DNA from 3 places in the Eubacterium sp. AM05-23 genome. Region 3 is predicted to be linked to each of the others. Evidence: riboswitches for the same ligand, from Rfam matches in the RefSeq annotation. Region 3 holds a riboswitch; each other region holds the start of a gene.
The links. Region 3 has a riboswitch for cobalamin ahead of DW091_RS17245 (nitrogenase iron protein NifH). Riboswitches for the same ligand answer to the same signal wherever they lie in the genome.
Positions count from the first base shown of each region.

Region 1: another riboswitch for cobalamin. It lies ahead of DW091_RS19335 (hypothetical protein); the one in region 3 lies ahead of DW091_RS17245 (nitrogenase iron protein NifH).
Region 2: another riboswitch for cobalamin. It lies ahead of DW091_RS17860 (DUF2284 domain-containing protein); the one in region 3 lies ahead of DW091_RS17245 (nitrogenase iron protein NifH).

Region 1 is NZ_QUDF01000021.1:27,415-33,513, forward strand. Features, by position in the region: gene DW091_RS19330 (Ig-like domain-containing protein) at 1-4,243, shown strand, start outside; adenosylcobalamin (AdoCbl) riboswitch at 4,342-4,486, shown strand; gene DW091_RS19335 (hypothetical protein) at 4,567-4,935, shown strand; gene DW091_RS19340 (AraC family transcriptional regulator) at 5,020-5,832, shown strand.
Region 2 is NZ_QUDF01000016.1:12,615-18,713, forward strand. Features, by position in the region: gene lsrF (3-hydroxy-5-phosphonooxypentane-2,4-dione thiolase) at 1-107, opposite strand, end outside; gene DW091_RS17835 (dihydroxyacetone kinase subunit DhaK) at 181-1,179, opposite strand; gene DW091_RS17840 (hypothetical protein) at 1,253-1,576, opposite strand; gene DW091_RS17845 (dihydroxyacetone kinase subunit L) at 1,617-2,240, opposite strand; gene DW091_RS17850 (sugar-binding domain-containing protein) at 2,486-3,424, shown strand; gene DW091_RS17855 (hypothetical protein) at 3,407-3,937, opposite strand; gene DW091_RS17860 (DUF2284 domain-containing protein) at 3,962-4,567, opposite strand; cobalamin riboswitch at 4,680-4,854, opposite strand; gene DW091_RS17865 (peptidoglycan DD-metalloendopeptidase family protein) at 5,248-6,099, shown strand, end outside.
Region 3 is NZ_QUDF01000015.1:19,260-25,358, forward strand. Features, by position in the region: gene DW091_RS17225 (DUF2115 family protein) at 1-509, shown strand, start outside; gene DW091_RS17230 (DUF2284 domain-containing protein) at 534-1,115, shown strand; gene DW091_RS17235 (class B sortase) at 1,286-2,038, shown strand; gene DW091_RS17240 (LysR family transcriptional regulator) at 2,105-3,034, opposite strand; cobalamin riboswitch at 3,156-3,333, shown strand; gene DW091_RS17245 (nitrogenase iron protein NifH) at 3,427-4,284, shown strand; gene DW091_RS17250 (nitrogenase component 1) at 4,265-5,809, shown strand; gene DW091_RS17255 (ABC transporter substrate-binding protein) at 5,831-6,099, shown strand, end outside.

The DNA of each region.
Region 1 (6,099 bases), on a different contig from region 3:
TTTAACCGCAGAGGTTACACCAGAAGATACAACCGATAAAGTAATCTGGAGCAGCGAGGACGCTTCGATCGCCAGTGTATCCGATACAGGCCGTGTGGTTGGACAGAAAGCCGGCAAGGTAAAAATCAAAGCGGCAGCAGGTGAAAAGGAAGCCGTCTGTGAGGTTACCGTTACAGCGCGTGCCGCAGCGACAGGACCGTCGGTTTATTTTCGCTATAAAGATGGACGTATTCAGGAAATGGATGAAACGGGCAGCTTTACGTTAACCGCACTGGACGAAGGCAACTTTGTGTTGGAAGGCAGTGATAAAAAAGCTTTCTGGAATTGTTCCGAAGAATATAATAATGACGGAACAATAGGTACATACGTCTGGATATCGTCCGAATCCGGCCAGTATAATCCGCATGGGACAAGAACTGTCGAAGCCCGTGTCATTGATGGAGATACTCGATGGGACGATTCCCCGGACGTTATCAAGAGCTTTAAAATCAATGCTATTTCGTCAGGTATTGAAACTTTATCTCTTTATGTAGACAACAAGCAGGTATCTTTAGAAAAACCGGTTACCCTTGCAGGCAGTGAGGCAAAACAGGTTGAGGTAAGGGGACGCAGGGCAGGAGAGAGCAGTGAAACAGTAATGCCCAAGCAAAGCTATCAAGGCAGCAGTAGCGAAAGCATTGCTTCCATATCTTCAGATGGAACCTTTTTATTCGGTAAGCCGGGTACTTCGGACTTTACCGTTAAAATGATTGACAATGAAGCGGTAAGCGCGAGCTTCCGGGCAACCTCCGAAAAAGTCAACGTTGAGAGCATTGATGTTAAAGTACCGGAAGTCTGGTACATTGACGAGTGGAACGGACTCGGTGGTTATTATGTCGGCATTACCGAACACAGTGATGATCCTTATAAAATAACCACATCTCCGGAAAACGCGTCGAATAAGGAAGTCGAATGGAAGGCGCTTAACCCAGATGTCGCCGAATACATGGTAATGTTTGCCAATGGTATTGTCCCCAAAAAAGCAGGCAGCGCCTCCTTTGTGGTCACCAGTAAGGATAACCCGACTCAAAAGCAGACTGTCACCGTGGAATTCCGTTATAAAACGCCTCTGGAGTCTGCCAGAATGGATAAGACCATTGAAATTGAAAAATATCAGGACCTTAAGCTTGACCTGAACTGTAAACCAGAAGAAGCGACAGAGCAGCGTTTTAACTGGACCTACAGCGAAGACGGTATCGTGGATGTGGTCGATAGCGTAATCCAGAGAGAAGATGACTGGAAACGTGTGAAAGTTGAACACGTTCTGACGGCTAAAAAGGCAGGTAAGGTGACCGTTACCGGGACGCCCTTGGATACAACCGGCGGTGCTGAGGCAGTTACCTTTACCGTGACGGTTAACGAAGAAGGTACTGGCGAAACTATCGATTATGCTAAAATGGCAAAGGATGACCTGATTCATGGACAGCAATACCTGGAAGGCGACAGCATCAGTAAAAATGCATATGGTGATGAATGGAGCATTTTTACCACACTGCGTTCTGGTGGAACCATCGCCCAGGAAGATAAAGACGCCTATTGCGCAGCAGTAGAAGAAAAGGCTGCCGCCGGCTTCTTTGATAAAGCAGCGCCCACCGACCGTGCCCGCGTTGTTTTAACCTTAAGCGTAATGGGAAAAGATCCAACCGACATTGGCGGCGTCAATCTCATTGAAAAAACTTATAATGACGCCAGTCTGTCAACCCAGTCCTCCAACCAGGTCAGCTGGTCGCTCATCGCGCTGGACAGCCAGAAGTATGAAACGCCAGAGGGAGCACTCTGGAACCGCGATCAGCTCATCAGTGAGCTGCTTGAATTCCAGAAAGAAACCGGCGGCTTTGGTCTTAGCAAGGAAGGGAACGGCGACAGTATTGACATGACCGCCATGGTTCTCCAGGCCTTGGCGCCATATAATGATGCAGCGCACACAGAGGTACAGGCCGCTTTTGATAAAGGACTATCCTATATCAAGGCAAAGATGACCTCGAATTGTGGCTTTGTGGAAGGCGGATCTGAAAATGGATGTACAGGCGCGCAGGTACTAACCCTGCTTTCTGTTGCAAAAATAGACCCGTTAAGCGAAGCAAATGGTTTTACCTTCGGCAAAAAAAATCTGATCACAAACCTTGACAGTTTTAAGTTGGAAAGCGGTGGATTTAAAACCTATGCCGCTAATCAGGACGAGCCAGACAATGTTAAGCTCATGTCCTCTCAGCAGGTAACCTATGCGTTAGAAGCCTATGACCGCTTTGTCAGCGATGAAAACAGCCTGTATGATTTAACCGATGTTGGAAAACAAGAACCGGTTGATCCACCAGTCGACCCGGATGAAAACAAAGACAAAAAAGCTGCCCAGGCAGTGACCGACCAAATACTGGCTATCGGTGAAATTACCAGCTATGACCAGAAAGCAGCCGTAGATGCAGCGCGTCAGGCCTACAACAAATTGACAAAAGCCCAAAAAGCATACGTTACACCGGAAACCCTAAAAGTTCTCAGCGACGCCGAAGCAGCTGTTAAGGCATTGGCACCGCTGAAAGGCTATGTAAACTTTGACGTTGAACGCTTTACCATCGGACAAGGCTTCTATACAGAGCCTGTGCAGATTCCCTTCTATGCGGATGAAAATGGTGCAGATATTATTAAACGCGCCATTGGTGCAGAAAACTTTGTAGGGCAGGATACCTATCTGGAAGCCATCAAAGGTGCAGACGCAGGAAGCGATAAAATTAAGATTCCAGCCTATATTGTTCAAAAGCTGAACGGCGCAGATACGAATGCGGCCAAATCGTTTGGCAACGAATATGAAGACAATGCCCTCGGCCAGTTCTCATACAGCCAGGAAAGCGGCTGGATGTACTACGTCAATAATGTTGAGATGCCTTACGGGATTGCCGCCTATCAGCCTGAAAATGGCGATACCATGCGTCTGATGTTTACTTACTGTGGTTATGGAAAAGATTTAAGCGGCAAGGACTACGGAAGCTCCGAGCCTCTGGTCTCCATCGCCAATAAGGATGCGCTCATCGCAGCGGCAGCGGCGCTGAATACGCCACAGACCACCGCTTTAAATGAAAACACCGTAGACAGCGAAGCACTTAAACTGGCCTATGACCGTGCGCTCAGAGCCATTGAAGACATGACACTCAGCCAGGAAGCGACCGATAAAGTCGTTGAAAATATCGAAGCGACCCAAAAGGGTGATACCAGTTGGGTTGATACAGTTAAAGCCGTAGAAAAATTCGAACAGGAGGCCGAAGATCGGTTTGCGGATTATGAAGCCGTTCGTCTTCAGGACAGGGACGCGCTCAACGCACTTCTTGAAAAATATCAAAAAATGCCAGAGGAACAACGGGCATCTGTCCTCAGCCTTTCTCATTTAGAAGCCGCTAAAATTGAGATAGAAGCCCTTGAAAATGCTGAAAAAGATCTGAATACAAAAATCCAGGAAACTAAGAAAGTGTTGTCAGAAAATTACACTCAAGACAGCAGAGAGGCTGTAAATACCATCTTAGGCAGGGCAGAAGCTCTGGATACTCAGACAGCTGACGTAGACACGATGCAGAAAATGTCAAAAGAACTGTCCGATAGCATCAAGACACTGGTTCCCGCAGCCGATAAAACAGGCCTGGCAGAAAGCCTGGAAAAAGCAGAAGCGCTGACAGGCACCTATACAGAAGAAACCTGGCAGCCATTTGTTAAAGCACGGGAAGCCGCCAGAAGACTGATGGACAATCAGAACATCAAAGCGGAAGAACAAAACCTTGTGGAAACAGCTAAGGCAGAGCTTGACCGCACTATGAAAGCTCTTGTAGCCGCAGGTGATAAAACTGAACTGAAAAATATGATTGCAGAGGCAGAAAAAGTTAACACCGATCAATATACCAAAGCCAGCGTCGAAGCTTTCAACAAAGCATTGAAGGCCGCAAAGGCAGTGTACAGCGATCCCAACGCAACCGAAGCGCAGATCCATGAAGTTATGACCGCTTTGAAAAATGCGCAATTGGCGTTAGCAGTAAAAAGCCAGGGTGAGGATCCCCAAAAAGCAGATGGCGAGCAGGCCAAAAATAATGTGGAAGCCACAGGTAAGAACGTTGCGACAGGCATTGTAGAAGATACTGCAAACAGTGTGCTTATCTGTGTGGCTATGTTGGCTCTTATTGGTCTGGGCGGCATTGCGATAAGCCGAAAACATAAAGAACAATAAGCAAAAATACGATTTAAAACAGGTACTGTGAAAAGCAGTATCTGTTTTTTCTTAAGTTAAGGCTTGCGTTAATAAAATAAGCGTGTTAAAATAAAATTAAGTAAAGTTAAAAGCTTGTTCGAGGGAAATCAGGTGAGAATCCTGAATAGTCGCGCTACCGTGTGTCATTTTCAGTGACGAGTCGGGTTCTGAGAACAAGATAAGAAAGCGAACGTTCTACAGCGAGTTAGAGTTTCTGTTTTGCACTGGTCAAGTGTAAACAGGAGCTTTTTTTATTTTTATGATTGGCGCAGTAAAAATGAGACAAGGAGTAAAGGGGTAAAATGCCAGCAATGAGACGAAGAAATGATGAAGGAATCGTAAGTTCTGTAAATGATAGAACCTTTAGCGGAAGGCTCGAGGACATTAAGAGAGAGATGATCGTTGATGAATATGGAAAAAAGAAGGTTTGCCATACGTTTGTCATAAAATCAGTGTTTTCTACCAAGAGCTATATTTACAGAGGACCAGTGAGCATAAATCTTTTGGATTATTTTGAAATAGGAGAAAAAGTAGTACATCATGCGGGATATGCCGTTCCCAGTAAAAAAAAACGGGACCCAGGAACGCCGAGAATTTGCATCGAATGCTGTGAAATCATTCCAAGCGGAAACAGCAGCTGTCCTTTTTGTGGAAAAGGAATCGTGAGATAAAAAACGCATTATATGAAAAGTCAGCAAGAATGGAAAAGTAAATGTTTCTTAATGATGTTATACTATAGACAAGGATGATGAAATATGAACAGCCAGAAAACAATGGAAGAATGCCGCCGATACATTGAAGCGCATTTAAACGAGCCGTTAACCGCTGAGTATTTATCAGAAAAATTCGGCTATTCATTTTATCATTTTGCACATATGTTCAGAGCCTATTTTGGTGTACCGCCCGGTGTCTATATTCGAATATTGCGTCTGGAGAAAGCAGCTCAAGCGATTGAACAAGGCGAGTCCATCGCGCGGGCAGGGCAGGACGCCGGATTTGAGACACAAGCAGGATTTGCAAAAGCGTTTCAGCGACATTTTGGACTGAGTGCAACCCGTTATCGTAAGTTAAAACAAGGAGGGAACCAGTCTATGCAGCCGCAGATTATGGAAAGCAGGAAAATCAGGCTTATTGGGTATGAGTATGCACCGACAGGGGTTGATGCGCTTAATTATTGTAAGGATGGCGCTTACTGGTCAAATATCGACTTTAGCCAGTATGCGGATTATCATAACCAGTTTGCCCATCGTGGGGAGATTGGAGTTTGGGTAAATCCAAATGAAACAAGCGGGGAGCTGTCCTATTTTTATGGGATTGTTTCAAATAGGAATGAGCCAATGCCCAGAGGATTTAAAGAACTTATTTTACCAGATGCGAAGTATGCAACTTTTTCGATTGAGTCGCCTGAACCTTTTTCAACCACTCAGCTGGCAGCATCCGTACGAAAAATGTGGCAGTTCATTTTCACAGAATGGCTCGAGGAAAGAAAAATAATCTTTGAAGAGAACAAGCTGTGCTTTGAATATTACAGGGGAAAAATTATTCAGGTGTTTATCCCGATAAAATAGGCGCAATATTATAGGCAAACCGTTGAATCGATATAAGTGCATTTAAAGATGTTGAGAGACATTTTGATTTTGTGAACATTTAGCTTGATTTTAGACGTAAGATTCGATATAATAAAGCATATAAAAGATTATTGGATACAATTCATCTGACAGAAAAATAATTGACCCAAAGGCACAAGGAAGAAAATGGCATGACCATTGACAGCTCCACCGCTACTGTGAAAGTCAGGAACTTGCTTTGGGAATTTCGTGTGGAAATGCTTTGAA
Region 2 (6,099 bases), on a different contig from region 3:
ATGCCCCAGTCCACGTTTTCCATGCCCTTGACGTGGAAACTTTTATTTTCTGCCGGCCGGTCAAAGCCGAAATCTTTTGCGTGTTTGTTGCCGTCTTTATCTGCCATTGGTTTGATCTCCTTTATTCTGAATTAAAAAGCGGCGTTTAAAGGCCGCTTTTGTGATTTACCGTTGCTTGAATTAAACGACCTTGTATGGGGTCTTGCATGGAGCGTTCCAGTATTTGAGCTCTTCTTCGTCTACGCGGGCCATGAACATCTGGAAGCCTGCTGTTTCCTGTACAGTCAGGATTTCGCCAACCCAGTTTGCTTTCACATGGATATCTTTTTCTTCCAGGTATTTATAAACCTTGCGGAAAACAATGAGGAGCTCCATTAATGTGGAGGAGCCACTGCCGTTGATGAATACCATCACGTCTTCACCGGCTTTGAGGTCAAGGTCTGCGATTAATTCGTCGGCCATGATCACAGCGGTTTCGTCGGCTGATTTCATTGGCTGGCGTCCGCCGCCGCCTTCACCGTGCTGGCCCATGCCCACTTCCATTTCATCATCGCCTAAGGTCGAGATGACTTCGCCGTTTGCCGGGTGGGTTGCGCCCTTGGCAGCTACGGCAATGGTGGCCATGTTGTCTGCGAATTTCTGGGCAATGGCAGCCACTTCGTCTAAGGATTTGCCTTCAGCTGCGGCAGCTGCTGCGATTTTGTATACAGGCACGCAGCCTACCAGACCGCGGCGGTCGTCGGCGTTGGAGCGCGGTGCGTTGGCAATATCTTCCTGGGTAACGACTTTCTTAACGTTCAAGCCTAATTTTGCGGCTTCCTTCATGGTTTTGTTGCCTGTGAGCATATCGCCCGCATGGTTTAAAACTACGAATAAAACGCCGTGGCCCTTGTCGGCCATTTTTAGGGCTTCGATACAGGCCTTATAGCCAGGCGCTGCAAAAATATCCCCGATCACGCAGATGTCAACCATGCCTTCGCCCACAAAGCCTTCGATGGCTGGTTCGTGGCCGGCGCCGCCTAAGGTTACGACGGTTACGCGGTCTGCGTCTTTTAATTTTTTGTTAACCACCAGGTTGTTTCCTGTTACTTCGATAATATCTGGGTTTGCCAGTTCCAGGCCTTCCAGTAATTCAGATACGATGTTTTCCGGCTGGTTTAAGAATTTTTTCATTGTCATTTTAGTATTTCCCCCTGTTAATTTAGATTATATTTGGTTTTTTAAAAAGATCGTATTTTTTGAAAACTGGACCTCACTTCATTTCCATGAGCTCGAGGACTGTGCCGTGTACGGATACAAAAGCGATGTCCAGAGTTTCATCGACGGCCATTCTTCCGTTTAGGACAGTGGCGCCTTCTTCTTCGATGAATTGATCGATATTTGGCACTTTATAGGCAACGTGGGTTTTGTTCACAACGTCGGGATGAAGGGGTGTGCCTTCTTCAAAGCGCAGATATTCAAATTTCAGGTCGTTGTTGTCTGGGCCGGAGATATAAACCTTCAGGCCTTCGGCGTAATCTTCAGGTAATACGGTTTCCTTTACAGGAACGCCAACGTGCATGATTTCATATTTCATCTTAAATTCCTCCTGAGAATCTTAATAAATTAAAACGTCATTAAAGGGCATAGCCTTCTGCCAGACCTTCGTAGAACAGGGCAAAGGATACGGAGCCAGGGTCGGTATGGCCGATGGCGCGGTCGCCGATGTAGCGGGCGCGTCCATACTTGCCAAGCATATCTGAGGTTGCGTCGGAGCCTTCACGGGCGGCTTTGGCGGCCTGGTTCAGGACTTCCTGATTAATCTTATCGGCGTTTCGGATCACCTCGGTCGCAGGGTAAATGGCGTCCATCATGGATTTTCCACCGGGCTTTGCGCCGGATGTATCGAAAAATTCTTCATAGGCGCCAAGCAGGATGGTCTTAATAAAGGCGTCGGTATCCTGGCTGGGGTCGGCCGCATCGGCCATGCCACAGACAAAAGAGCCAAAAAGCGGGGCAGCGGAGCCGCCGCTGATATCCTCAAGGGTATCGTTCAGGGCTTCCAGTGCTTCTTTCAGGTCGGTTTCTTCGTTCCAGGCGTCCACTTCGGTCACCAGCGCTTTGGCGATCTTTTCCATGGTGGTTCCGTGGTCGCCATCACCCAGCTCGCAATCCAGCCTGGTTAAGTTTTCGACGTTGCTTATAATTTTATTAGCAGATGTCAATAACATGTTTTTGATTTTTAAGGTTTCTACTGACATACTCTCACCTCCGGTATCGGTTTCAACTTGTTTATAGAATATCACCGGAATTAACATTTGTCAAACAAAAAAACGTAAAATAATTTAAAATCCTTGAAAAAATTCATAAAAATATGAAAAATAAGCAATAAACTGACAAATGTAAAGTATTTTGCATTTTGAATCTTAAAGATAGTGGATTGACATTTGTCAAAAAATAGAGTATATTTAGAAAAAAGCTGTTGACATTTGTAAAGGAGATCATCATGAAAGAAAAGGAGCTGATCCGTCTTATTAGCGCGGCGCAGATGTATTATGAAGAGAACATGACTCAGGCAGAGATTGCAAAGTCGATGGGTATCTCGCGGCCTTCGGTCAGCAATCTGCTGAACAAAGCCCGCAAAGAAGGTATTGTTAAAATTGAGATCAAATCTTTTGACAGCACCAGCATTGGAAAAAGCCGGGAACTGTGTAACCGGTTTGGCTTAAAGAGCTGTCAGGTGGTCAGCTGCACAGAGGATAAGAACGAAACCCAGGAGCGTCTTTATGAAGCCGCTGTGGATTTTCTTTTGGAAATCCTGCCTAAAACCCGAATCCTTGGCCTTGGCTGGGGTTATAATATCAGCCGTGTCATTGATATTTTAGCGGGCAGGGAGCTTGCTGGGCAGTACAGCGGGAAAGTCTGTCCGCTGATCGGGACGGCCACAGTGCCGCACAAGGGCTACCATCCCAATGAGCTGGCTACGGATTTTGCCCGAAAAACGGGATTTGAGGCGGATTTTTTGATCTCGCCGGCCTTTCCTACGACCAAGCAGGAACGGGATTTATTTGTGACGACAGATAATTATAACAGTATTCTGGCCCTGTGGAAAAAGACAGACACCGCACTGGTGACCCTTGGCGGCTACCCCTGTGTGCCGGACCACGCCACTGCCCTGCGCTTTGGGCGGCGGCTGATCACGGAGCGGGCGACCTCCAATATTCTGTCTTACTTTTTTAACTGGAAGGGACAGCAGATAAAAGGTGAGGATGATTTTGCCATACAGATTCCGCTGGGGCCGCTTTCTAAAATTAAGAATTTTATTGGCATTGTGCCTGTGGAGGCTAATGTAGGATCGGCCATCGGCTGCCTGAACACCGGGTTCGCGCGCCACCTTATCATTGATGAGGTGACGGCTGAGAAGATTTTAAAAACGGACGTATAGCAGATCGCTGCCAAAACGCTCCTCGGCGTGGTCGGGGCTGTGTCTCAGTATAAAAGAAGTCAGCTCCCGGCCGCCGATTCGGCGGGTGTCCCGGATGCCGTCATAGGCGGCAGTGAGCGCCTGGAGCTCTTCGGTATACTGGGGAAGGGGCTGGCAGGGCTGCTCGGTTTTAATGGACAGGGAGATAACGCCCGCGTTAAAAAGGTTGATGGTGAAGTCTACGCTTTTTTCTCCGGCGGAAAAGGCGCTTTCCAGCAGCAGCTCTGTCATCCTGCAGATGTCCCGTTCTCTCACAAAGGAGGACATGGGGTAGAAAACCACAGGGTTAAAGTCAATCCCTTTTTCCTGGGCGATGGCCTGAAAAAGGGAGAGGACGCCGTCCAGGGCGCAGTAGGCTGTGGCGGCCTTTTTTTTGAGGACGCTGTATTTTTCTTTGAGCGCATGAAGATCGGAAACAGCGACGGCCGGGGGCAGGGGCTCGGCCGTGGAGATGGGCGAAATAGTCAGGTTCATGGCGGTTCTCCTTTCTGAATCGGGCTAAAACAGCACAAAGCTGAAATAGGTAACGGTTTCGGGGCCATTATTATAGGAAAGGCCGGTTTTGCTGGCCAGATCCATGACCACGATGCCATAGCCTTCCACGGATGGAAAAATCTGGTCTGGGTAACGGCAGGGGGCGTCGGGGTAGGTGCACTGGTCGCAGAGGATACAGCCCTCTGTGGAGAGCACCAGAGCGCCAGGATAATGGGCTCTGAAAAGACGGGCAGACTTGGCCGTAGCGGCCTCGTGAAATATGCGGGCCCGGTTCCAGCCTCTAAAGTCATACTGGCCTTTTAAATCGGTAACGGTTGAGAGCAGACAGACGTTTTCGTAGGAGCGGCATTTGGCGACACAGCTGTTGTAGCTGCCTACCGCGGGCGGGCAGGCCCAGGTAGCGCCGTAATGGCCGCATTGGTTTCCCTCGCATAAAAGCCTTGTGCCCATGGAAAACAGCAGGTCGCTGGTTTTGGCAAAGGCATATTCATGAATGCCGAACAGTCTGCGTTTATCTTCAAGCTGCCGCTTAATGGTCATCAGGCTTTTAATAACGGTGTCACCTTTAAACTCTTTGGCAGGCTCTGCCTGTTTTTTTATTTCAATCAATGGAAAGACCTCACCTTCATTTAGTACAATAAAAAAGCCTTCTCCGGCTAGAGAAGGCAAAAAATACGAAATTGATTAAGGAACGTATCTCTTAAATAACTCTAAATCGGAGCGTTTTAAGAAAACATTATGCCGGTCTTCTGGCTCTACAATGGCATTCCCCTTCCCTTCCCATCCGGCGGACAGTGGCACATAAGGGGACATATTGCATTACAGCTGCGATTACAGCAAAGGATTTTCACCTTTTTCCCATTTACATAATGTTTACAATATTAAGTTGTCTTTATCATATCCCTTTGATTTTCTTTTGTCAAGGTTTATTGGGCCCTGACAGGGGGTTTTTCGTAAATTTATTTTTTTACAACAAGATTTTCCCCTTTGTTTTAATCTTAAATGTAAAGAAAAAAATACTGAAAAGCCGGTAAAGGGGCGAGAACCGCCTTAATTAAACCAAAAACACGTATATTTTAATGAATTTTTCATAAAATATTAAGTAATTTCGGTTAAGGTATTGGCAAGGGCCAAAGGATATGTTAAAATATATCTAAATTGTAAATAACTTTACAATTTGGTCAAAATTATATATAGGAGGGTGGTGATTAGGCATTAGCAACGAAAGCCATCGCTCAAGTGGCAAGCTCCAAATGTTTTTTAAGAAGCTTGCGCATTACGCCAAGCACTTGAGCAAAAGAGAAAAAGTCGTATTCACAGGTTTCTGTGTAGCGCTTCTTCTCGGATTCTTTTCTTCAACCTGTCTTGGTTACAAGGTAATGGTTGACGGAGAGGTTTTAGGCTATACAAAGGATGCGGCTGTGTTTACACAGAGTCTGGATCAGGTAGAGCAGGATATGCGATCGAAAACGTCGATCGAAACAGCATATGTCTACAATGATATACAGATTAAAAAGAGCATCACATTTAATAAACCAATGTTGTCAGAGGAAGAATTTACTGATGCATTGAACGCGCAGAACCTTTGGGTCGGCGTTCATGGTGTAGAATTAAAGGTTGACGGACAGGAAGTTGGAAACCTGGCTTCATCTGATCAGGTACAGGCCGGTATTGCAGGTGCAATTAATAAGATCGGTAACGTACAGGGTACAGATAAGCTGGTAAAATGCGACATCCAGAGCGACGTTGTAGAAACGCCTAAGAATTTTCCGCTCGAGGACTTAAACAGTCCGGACGAGTGCGCTAATCTTTTAGCAACAGGTAATACTAATCCGAGTAAGAGTGAAGAGAGTACGAACGCTCCAATCCAGGTAGCAAGCCGTGGTGGAGCCGATGTGGCAAGAGACCAAAGCAATGAGCCAGCCCAAGAGGAAGCTTTAGCAGCTGAAGGTACCGTTGAAAATAATAGTAATGAGAATGTAGAAAACCAGAATAATGAGACTGAGACAAGCTCCAGTATCTTAAAAATTAATCTGACTAAAACATCAACTAAAAAAGAAGACATACCTTTCCAGACCGTTGAGCAGGAAGATCCAAATGTATATGTTGATCAAACTGTAGTTACACAGCAAGGTGTGAAC
Region 3 (6,099 bases):
TCCTCCAGCTTCAAGAGGAAGCCGAAATGTTTGATCTGGAGGTTTTGATGCAGCAGCGCGAGGAGGTACAGAAGATTAAGTATAAGCCGGGGACGCTGGCACACCAGACTATGCTCAATACCATTTACAATGTAACAGCGCTGATCAGCCTGAAGACAGAGGCTCTGGAAAACTGCGCCATAAAAAGCATCAGTGAAAAACGGTTACATGCCTTTGAACGCCTGATTGACCAATACCTGGAAGATTATGCCCTTGGAGGAGAGCTGCAGAGAAGCATGGTCAAGCTCGCGTGCACTTATTTGGCTTTTATCGAAGAAAAACCTCTCCACCCTGTAGGAAGCCACTTTGACGGACAGTTTCTGGAGCAGCAGTTTGATCAGTATTACTGTCCTCAAAAGGCCAGAGAGCTACGCAATCCGGACGCACTCTGTCATTTCTGCAGTGCTCACTGCAAAGAGACGCCGGAGACTGGGGATTGTGCTACGGCAGAGAATCGCATCAGTGTGTAAAGCCGTTTTAGATTTGAGGTAACAATGGATAATTTGAGAACAGCATTTAATACGAATGAAAAAATCATGAATCATCCGAGTGTGTTTATGCACCCATCACCGCAGGAAATGGGTGTGAATGAATGCGCTTTTTCAACGACCGATCAGCTGCTTTTTTCAGACCAGACGCGGACTTTGTGTCAACACAACAGCTGCGGACAATTTGACGCGACATGGGCGTGCCCTCCGGCTGTGGGAAGCTATGAAAGCTGTGTGCTGAAATGTCTCTCCTATAAAAATGTGCTGATTTTTTCTACCGTCGCGGATTTGAAAGGGCGCTATAACGCAAGGGGCTGGCAGGATGCCCGTATCAGACACGAGGCAGTCACGGCCAGAGTAGCTCAGCAGTTTCGGACACATCGGCCGAACAGTCTCGTATTGTCGACAGAAGGGTGTCTGGTCTGTGACGCGTGCACCTACCCACACGAGCCTTGCCGGTATCCAGATAAGCTCTTTCCCTCAGTGGAGGGGTATGGGATTATTGTAATGGATATTGTGATCAAAACTGGCCTGCGTTATACCCATGGCCCGGAAACCCTGACGTATTTCAGCTTTATTCTTTTTTAAGACAAGCACAAAATCCTTTTTGTTATCATTTAAGTCTTTATCAATTTAGAAAGATTTGATATAATGAATAACCATAAAAGGAGGTATGAAGCCTTTGGGTTTTATAAAATCGAGTTGACTAAAATACAAATGCGCAAGGACAGCAGGCCCGAAGGATATAAAACATAAATATGACAAAAAAGAAAGTGAAGAAAAAAAGAAGCGCTGTGCGTGTCGTTGGTGACATTGTCATCATTTTGATCATTCTCGCCCTTTTAGGGGCGGCAGGGTGGATGCTTTATAAAGAGTTCTTTCCAAACAACACACCGATTCTTAAAATGCAGGTCATAAACCGCGAGGATAACAGCATCGACTGGGCGGCATTGCGTGAGGTAAACCCGGAAACCGTTGGCTGGCTGAGTATTGAAGGGACAAATATCGATACCCCTGTAGTACAGACAACCGATAATGATAAATATTTGTATACCTCATTCAACGGCGAGTCGGATGAAAGAGGCGTTCCCTTTTTAGATATGAATTACAAGTGGCAGCCCAGAAGCCAGAATTCGCTGATTTATGGGCATAGCACCATGCGCAGCGGCGTGCATGTCATGTTTGACGATTTGCTTTATTACTATAAAGACCCAAATTTTATTACAGAGCACAATAAAATTGTTTACAGAAGACCGCTAGAACTGGGCGGTGACGGCGTTTGGGAGATCTTTGCCGTGCTGGTGGTTGAGCAGGACTATGATTACAGACAGCTGGAATTTGCCGACGATGAAAGTTTTCTGGCCTATTACCAAAACATAAAAAACCAGAGCATTGTCGCGACCGATGTAAATGTACAGCCAGGTGATGAGATCCTTACACTGTCCACCTGTATCTTTAATGTCGGACTGAACGATGGCCGTTTAGCCGTAATTGCCCGTCGTGTTTCATAAAAACAACGCCGGGTCAAAAAATGTTACAAAAGCCGTATCATTGTGAATACGGCTTTTTTTACTTTCTCAGTCCCATTTTTCAAAGGATTTTATCTTTTCGGTCAGGACCTTAATATATTTCTCGCCGATGGCGCTTAAGCTGTGCTCGTTTCTGAGAATATATCCGGCGTGGAGCCGCTGGTCGTTGTCTAAAAGACGGACAGCCCTTACTTCACTCATGTTGGAATGCATACGGTCAGCATCGCTGTTGGTCAGGTCAGGGCCGATGCTGAAGCAGTTTGTGCCGCGGACAAGGGCGATTTTGGAGCATCGGTCAATGACGTGAATGTTTTTATCCCAGATTTCATTAAACAAGATTTCCTCAGAAAAATGCAGCATGTTGTCCTCGCCCTGGTCATAGGTTACGAAGGGGTATTCTCTGAGCATATCCAGCGTCAGGGAGGTGTTTCCGCTCAGGGGGTGCTTTTTCCGCAGGAAAACATAAATGGTGAGCTGCCCCAGCTCACAGAAGGTTAAATTACTGGAATCAAGGAGCTTCTGCATGGTGTTGAGATAGTGCTCGTTAATACATAAAATACCAAGCTCACTGCGCCTGGACGCCACATCGTGTATGACCTCATGGGTTGGGCACTCGCGGATGGCGATGTCATAATGCCTGAGTTCAAGGTCCTCGACAATCTGTATGAAGGACATGACCGAGAAGGGAAGGCGTTGAGTGGAAACAGAAAAACGCATGGGCAGGGTTTTTCGGTGCTTGTACCGCCTTTCAAGATATTCGCTCTGCTCCACAATATCCTTGGCGTGGTTTAGAAAGTCTTGTCCCTCAAAGGTGACCTCAATGCCACGGTTATTTCGTCTGAAAATTGAGATGCCAAGCTGCTGCTCCACCTCACGCACCGCTGTTGAAAGCGTTGACTGTGAGACAAAAAGAGACTTGGCGGCAGCGGAGATCGAGTGGTGCTTTGCGATCTCGACAATGTATTTCATGTTTTGCATAGAGATCATATTTATACTATTCCTTTCTTTTGTTTTAATTATACTATCAAAAAATTCGATAGCTGGCAATCAAAAATTGAGTTAATTGCAGTGGTTGTGAATTATCAGATATCGTGATATAATATAGCAAAATTACATAGAAGACTTGTTGCATGAAAACCGGTGAGAATCCGGTACGGTGCCGCCACTGTAAGGGGGAGCCGCTGTAAGTTTTATCAACACTGGAGAGCATTCTCTGGGAAGTTGTTACAGCTGGCAATGAACCCAAGTCAGGATATTTCAACATTTCTTGTCTATACCTAACCTAACGGATCATTAGGAGAGGGTGTTGCTTATGTTGAGGAACTCTTCTGATGAATCGGTCAGAAGAGTTTTTTTTTATGGGAGAAATTATGGAAAAGAGCAGTAAGAGAATCGCGTTTTATGGAAAGGGCGGTATTGGAAAGTCGACCATTGCGGCCAATGTTTCCGCCGCTTTCGCAAAAATGGGGAAAAGGGTGCTTCACATCGGCTGTGATCCTAAGTCGGATTCAACCCGGTGCCTGATGAGAAAGCGGATTCCCACAGTCATTCAAAAGCTGAATGAAAAAGGAGAACAGGTGACGGTACAGGATATCCTGTTTATGGGAGAGACGGGGGTGGCATGTGTAGAGGCTGGAGGACCGGAGGCAGGCATTGGCTGTGCGGGAATGGGGATCTCTACTACCATGGAGACCCTTGAAAAGCTGGGAATATTTGAAGAGAGCTGGGATTTAATCCTCTATGATGTTTTAGGCGATGTGGTCTGCGGTGGATTTTCAATGCCTATGAGAAAAAAGTGTGTGGATCAGGTGTATATTGTCACCTCCTCTGAGCTGATGTCGCTTTACGCCGCCAATAATATCATGATGAGCATTGTGCGGTATTCTGCCCGGGCACAGCCCCTGCTTGGCGGACTGATCCATAACCGGGCCAGGCCTGGTACAGACCATCGGGCTGTCGAGCGCTTTGGTGAGCTGACAGGCAGCCTGATTGCGGCCTCTGTCAGCCAAAGTGATACGCTTCGGCTTGCCGACTATCAGAAGACAACTGTTTTTGAGCAGGACGAAGGTGAAGCACTGCAAAAAAGTTTTATGGCACTGGCCAGAGCCATAGCCCGTCAGGAGGCCGGGACACTCCCGAAACCCCTTTCTGATGCAGAGATGGACAGTCTGGGTGAAATACTCTATCAGTTTGAGAAGGAGAACCATCATGAGCACAGCAACGGTTGAGAAAGCACAGCCAGGAATGGGAGATGAAGCGCTGTCCAGACTTCTTTTCCAAACTGAAGGTGTGCGCGTTCTGGCAGTGGGGCCGCCGGCCTGTCTCCGAATTCTTTATTTCAGGGCAATGGAGAAAGAAGCCCTCAGCCGCCTGAGACTCTGTCCAGTCTCCAGGCTAGAGTATACACTTGGCAGCTGCGCGCACAGAGTCCGCGGTATGCTCGAGGAGCTTGTTACGACCAGAGGGACAAAGGGGGTGGTGCTCTATGTTTCCTGTCCAGATATTCTTATACAGACCGATTTTGAGACGCTGGTATCAGAAGCGGATAATCCTTATAATGTGCCGGTCGCTGTTTTCAGACGGGGTCCTATGGAAAAACGGAAGAAAAAGTCTGTGGAACGGCTTGAAGAAATCATTCAGGGATTTGGACACGATCAGGAAAACCACAAAGAAGGAAAAGAGGAGCGCCTCTGTCCGCTGCCGCCTCTGGCAGCAGATTACAGCGGCGCGCTGACTGCTTTTGAAGGGGACCGCTCGATCTGCGCCTGTCTGGTAACAGGCGCGGGCTGTGCCTCCTGTCCACGGTCCATTGATGATTTCAGAGAACAGCCTTTCTGGTATTCAAGAATGAACGACCTCCAGGTGACACTTGGCGCGGCTGAGAGCATCGAGAAGGGCATAGACGCCGTCATGCAGGAAGAAAACAGGCAGTCTGCGTTCATTGTGGGCACACCGCTAACTGTTATGACGGGTCTTGACGACAGCTCTTTTCCTTCGCTTAAGGAAAAAATATTCATCCAGACCAACGGCTTTCAAGACGCCCTTGAGGGAACACAGCAAGCGCTATCCAACGTTTCAAGAAAGCAGATGCGGCGTTGTAAGCGCACCGAAAAGCGAATCAATTTTGTGGGGTATACCCCCTTTGTTTTTGGAAACCAGCGGCAGTTTGCTGCGCTGGTACGTGAGCTTGCCCAACTGGGCTATGCTGTCTGCTGGCTGGGAGGCGGAAAGCTTGCTGAACTTAGAGAAGCGCCCAAAGCGAGTGTCAACTGGGTTATCTCAGAAGTGGGCCTTGAGCTGGCGAAGTGGATGGAAAAACAGTATGGTACGCCGTGGTTTTATCAGATGCCTGTCAGCGTGAGCGGTGTCAGGGCCGCTTATCAATATCTGGAAAGCATAACAGGAGACGCTGCGTTCCGGAGATGCCCCCAGGACACAGTGCCTTTTAAGCGGGAGCAGAGAAATGCAGTGATGATAGGGGATCATGAGCTGAACCGGCAGATGAGTACGGCCCTGAAAAATGAATTTTATGTTGAGTGCGCCATTGTCGAAAAGCTTCCTTCCCAGTGGGGTCTTGCCGGAGAAGTGGATTATGTTGTCGCGGATCCGCTTTATTTTCAGTATCTTCCTGAAAACACAGCGGTTAAGGTTCCCTTGCCCTTCCCAGCCCTCAGTGGAAACCGTTATATGAAGGGGGATTACTGTATTATCGGCCGAGAAGGCTGTCAGTATTTAAAACAGTTTTTTATGTAATTAAAAATAAAGGAGTTTAAAATGAAAAAAACATGGTTAAAAGCAGCAGGCCTGTGTCTGGCTGTCAGTTTGATTTTTGGAGGCTGCGCCAGCAGCGGAAAAACCGCGGAGAGTACCGACAAAGCCGAGGCGCGTATTATAACCGATGAGGGCGGTAACCAGGTAGAGCTGCCGGAAAAGATTACAAAGGTAGCCATCACCCCGATTCCATGGGCATCGGCTGTGTGGACGGTTGACGGGGGAAGTGACAGGATTGTGTCCATTAACCCCAGCGCGATGGCCCAGTATAA